Regions from separate parts of the Streptomyces yunnanensis genome, predicted to be linked through region 1. Evidence: riboswitches for the same ligand, from Rfam matches in the RefSeq annotation. Region 1 holds a riboswitch; the other holds the start of a gene.

Region 1 (2,194 bases):
GACACGTGGCGGCCGCCCGCGGCCAGCTGGGCATCCGGACGACCTTCAACGTGCTGGGGCCGCTGACCAACCCGGCCCGGGTCGGGGCCCAGGCGACCGGCGTCGCGGACGCCCGGATCGCGCCGATCCTCGCCGGGGTGCTGGCCGAGCGCGGCTCCTCGGCGCTGGTCTTCCGCGGCGACGACGGACTGGACGAGCTGACCACCACCGCCACCTCCCGGGTGTGGGTCGTACGGGACGGCGCGGTCCACGAGGAGTCCTTCGACCCGCGGGACGTCGGCATCGACCTGGTGACGGTGGAGGCGCTGCGCGGCGGGGACGCGTCGTACAACGCGGAGGTGGCCCGGCGGCTGCTGGACGGCGAGACCGGGCCGGTGCGGGAGGCGGTGCTGCTGAACGCGGCGGCCGCGCTGGCCGCGCTGGAGCCGTCCGACGCCCCGCTCACCGAGCGGATCCGGGACGGCCTGCGCAAGGCCGCCGAGTCGATCGACTCCGGCGCGGCCCGGCGGACGCTGGACCGCTGGGTGGCGGCCAGCAACGCCTGACACCCCTCGGATGTGACGCGGGTCCCGGTCCGCAATACGGACCGGGGCTTGCGCCCCGATGATCGTGTGGCATGATTCAGCCCAGGTCACGAGTGACAGCGATGTAGGCCCCGGCCCGCTGTCCGGCAACCCTCCTTCCGTGGCGGGGTGCCCCGGGTGATGACCAGGTCGCAGGCAACGAGGTCTGCGGCAAGCGCGGATCCCTCGCCAGGGATCCTGGTCCCCGAGGGAGTCCTTCCGTGATGAAGCGAATGCGTTAGGGCCGCCGGCCCCGTTACCGCGCCTTTCTCCTTTTCCTTTCACGCTGCGACGCCGTGCCGGGCGGATCCTCCGCACCCTCCGCGTGCCGTACGACGCCCCCGCGCCGCAGCGAACTCGCTTACCTCTCACGGGAGTTCGCCATGTCTGTCGTCACCGCTGCCGCCGACCGCTCCGTTTGTGACCCGCTGCCGGTTCTGGGCCGGGATGTCCTCGTCCCGCTGGTGACCGGCGGCGAAGCCGTCTACGCCGCACTGGACTACGCCGCCAGCGCGCCGGCGCTCCAGCGGGTCTGGGACGACGTCGCCGGCTACGCCCCGTACTACGGCAGCGTCCACCGCGGCGCCGGCTACCTCTCCCAGCTCTCCACCGACCTCTTCGAGAACGCCCGCAGGACCGTCGCCGACTTCCTGGGCTGCCGCATCGAAGGGGGCCCGGGCGAAGCCCGGTCCGACAAGGGCGGTGGTGGGCGACGGGAGGGCGACCAGGTCGTCTTCACCCGGTCCACCACCGACTCGCTGAACCTGCTGGCCGCCACCCTGCCGCAGGGCACCCGGGTGTTCGTCTTCGAGACCGAGCACCACGCCTCGCTGCTGCCCTGGGAACGCCGCGCCGACCTGGCGGTGACCTACCTCAACGCCCCGCGCACCCCGCGGCAGGCGGTGGACACCCTGGAGAAGGCGCTGGCCGCCCGCGAGCCCTACGGCCCGGCGCTGGTCTGCGTCACCGGAGCCTCGAACGTCACCGGCGAACTGTGGCCGGTGCGGGAACTGGCCGCCGCCGCACACGCCCACGGCGCCCGGATCGTGCTGGACGCGGCCCAACTCGCCCCGCACCACCCCGTGGACATCGCGGAGCTGGACGTCGACTGGGTCGCGTTCTCCGGCCACAAGCTCTACGCGCCGTTCGGCTCCGGGGTGTTGGCCGGCCGCGCCGACTGGCTCCAGGAGGCCGAGCCGTACCTGGCCGGCGGCGGCGCCAGCCGGAAGGTCGCCCGGCGGGCCGACGGCGGAGTGGACGTCGACTGGCACACCACCGCCGCCCGGCACGAGGCCGGTTCGCCCAACGTGATCGGCGCCTACGCCATCGCCTCCGCCTGCCGGGCGCTCACCGAGGCCGGCTTCGACGGCCTGGTCGCCCGCGAACAGGAGCTGATCGCCCGGGTCCAGACGGGCCTGGCCGACGTCCCGGAGGTCCGGATCCTCTCCCTCTTCGGCGACGACGCCCCGCGCGTCGGCGTCATCTCCTTCGTCGTCGAGGGCTGGAACAGCTCGCACTTCGCCGCCGCCCTCTCCGCGGAGTACGGCATCGGCGTCCGCGACGGCCTCTTCTGCGCCCACCCGCTGGTACGGACCCTGCTGGGCAGCGAGCCCCAGGAACCGGGGGAGTGC
Region 2 (2,194 bases), 2.6 Mb from region 1:
AGTCGGCCCGCCCCGGCCGGTGTCCAGCGGCCGGTCGTACATCGCCTTGACGAACTGGACCTCCGGGTCGGTCAGCAGCGGCCCGACGATCCCCGAGACGAAGGTGGACGAGAATTCCCGCAGGTCGGCGTCGACGAAGCAGACGATGTCGCCGCTGGTCACCAGCAGCGAGCGCCACAGCACCTCGCCCTTGCCGGGCAGCGCCGGGATCCGGGGCAGCACGCTGTCCCGGTGGACGACCCGGGCGCCGGCCGCCGCGGCGACCTCGGCGGTGCGGTCGGTGGAGCCCGAATCCAGCACCACCAGCTCGTCGACCAGAGGCACCTCCGCGGTCATCAGATCGGCGCGGATCGCCGCGACGATCGCACCGACCGTCGCCTCCTCGTCGAGCGCGGGCAGCACCACACTGACCGTCCGACCCGTCTGGCGCTTGGCCTCCAACAGCTGCTCCAGGGGGCGGTCCGCGGCGGACCAGGAGCGGCCGGCCAGCCAGCGCTCCACTTCTTCCAGCACGTCTACGACTCTCCTCGGCGGCCCCCCGAACGGGAGCCCGTTATGTGATCCATCTCGCGGACCGGACGACTATCTCAACGGTGAGTGCCTTCGGTTACAGTCTTGAACAACGCGGAGGACCCTCGCATGTCGGGGTCACCGCGCAACAAACGCCTGGGTTCCGCCCAGTGCCATACCGCTCATCCAGAGGGGCAGAGGGACACGGCCCGTTGAAGCCCCGGCAACCCTCCAGCCGGTCTCCGCCGCACGACAGCACAGTGCGCGCGCGAGGCTCCCGGCTAGGGAAGGTGCCAAATCCGTCTCACGGCGAAATGCGTCGTGAGGAAGATGAGGAGAAAGGGCCTCGCCTCCATGGCTGTGCAAGCAACCGAATCCACGCCTTCTGTCGCACTCGGTCCCGCCGTAGCCCTGTCCTGTCGCGAATGCGGCGAGCGCTTCCCGCTCGGTCCGATCTTCGCGTGCCAGGAGTGCTTCGGCCCGCTGGAAATCGCCTACGCGCTCCCCACCGGCGACCCCGAGGCGCTGAAGAAGCAGATCGAGGCCGGTCCCGCCAACATCTGGCGCTATGCGCCGCTGCTGCCCGTCCCCGCGGACGTGGCCGACAAGCCCAACCTCAACCCCGGTTTCACCAAGCTCGTCAAGGCCGACCGGCTCGCCGCCGAGCTGGGCGTCACCGGCGACCTCTACGTCAAGGACGACTCCGGCAACCCCACCCACTCCTTCAAGGACCGGGTCGTGGCGATCGCCGTCGAGGCCGCCCGCGCCTTCGGCTTCACCACCCTCTCCTGCTCCTCGACCGGCAATCTCGCCGGTGCGGTCGGCGCCGCGGCGCGCCGCGCGGGCCTGAAGTCCTGCGTCTTCATCCCGCACGACCTGGAGCCCGGCAAGGTCGTGATGGCCGCGGTCTACGGCGGAGACCTGGTCGCCATCGAGGGCAACTACGACGACGTCAACCGCTTCTGCTCCGAGCTCATCGGCGACCCGCTGGGCGAGGGCTGGGGCTTCGTCAACGTCAACCTCCGCCCGTACTACGGCGAGGGCTCCAAGACGCTGGCGTACGAGATCTGTGAGCAGCTCGGCTGGCGGCTGCCGGACCAGCTGGTCATCCCGATCGCGTCCGGCTCCCAGCTCACCAAGATCGACAAGGGGCTGAAGGAGCTGATCGCCCTCGGCCTGGTCGAGGACAGGCCCTACAAGATCTTCGGGGCGCAGGCCGAGGGCTGCTCGCCGGTGTCCGCGGCCTTCAAGGCCGGGCACGAGGTCGTCAAGCCGCAGAAGCCGAACACCATCGCCAAGTCGCTGGCGATCGGCAACCCGGCGGACGGCCCGTACGTGCTCGACATCGCGCGCCGCACCGGCGGCGCCGTCGAGGACGTCACCGACCCGCAGATCGTGGACGCGATCAAGCTGCTGGCCCGTACGGAGGGGATCTTCGCGGAGACCGCGGGCGGCGTGACCGTCGGCGTGACCAGGAAGCTCATCGAGAACGGCGTGCTGGACCCGTCGCTGACCACCGTCGTGCTGAACACCGGCGACGGCCTGAAGACCCTCGACGCCGTCGCCTCCGGGCCCACCGCCACCATCCGGCCGGACCTGGACGCGTTCCGCGCGGCCGGCCTGGCCGGCTGAGCCGTCCCTCCGCCCGTCCCGTTCCGCACCCCCCGTACCTCCTGGAAGGCAG

What was found. A riboswitch is a leader RNA that binds a small molecule or an ion and turns the genes downstream of it on or off. The one in region 1 is predicted to bind S-adenosylmethionine.
Region 2: it holds a riboswitch for S-adenosylmethionine, as region 1 does, so the genes downstream of both, thrC (threonine synthase) here and MOV08_RS29630 (aminotransferase class V-fold PLP-dependent enzyme) in region 1, are expected to answer to the same signal.

The regions. Positions count from the first base shown of each region.
Region 1 is NZ_CP095749.1:6,795,661-6,797,854, forward strand. Features, by position in the region: gene trpD (anthranilate phosphoribosyltransferase) at 1-545, shown strand, start outside; SAM riboswitch class IV at 630-747, shown strand; gene MOV08_RS29630 (aminotransferase class V-fold PLP-dependent enzyme) at 947-2,194, shown strand, end outside.
Region 2 is NZ_CP095749.1:4,232,550-4,234,743, reverse strand. Features, by position in the region: gene MOV08_RS18065 (glucosyl-3-phosphoglycerate synthase) at 1-513, opposite strand, end outside; SAM riboswitch class I at 690-847, shown strand; gene thrC (threonine synthase) at 865-2,142, shown strand.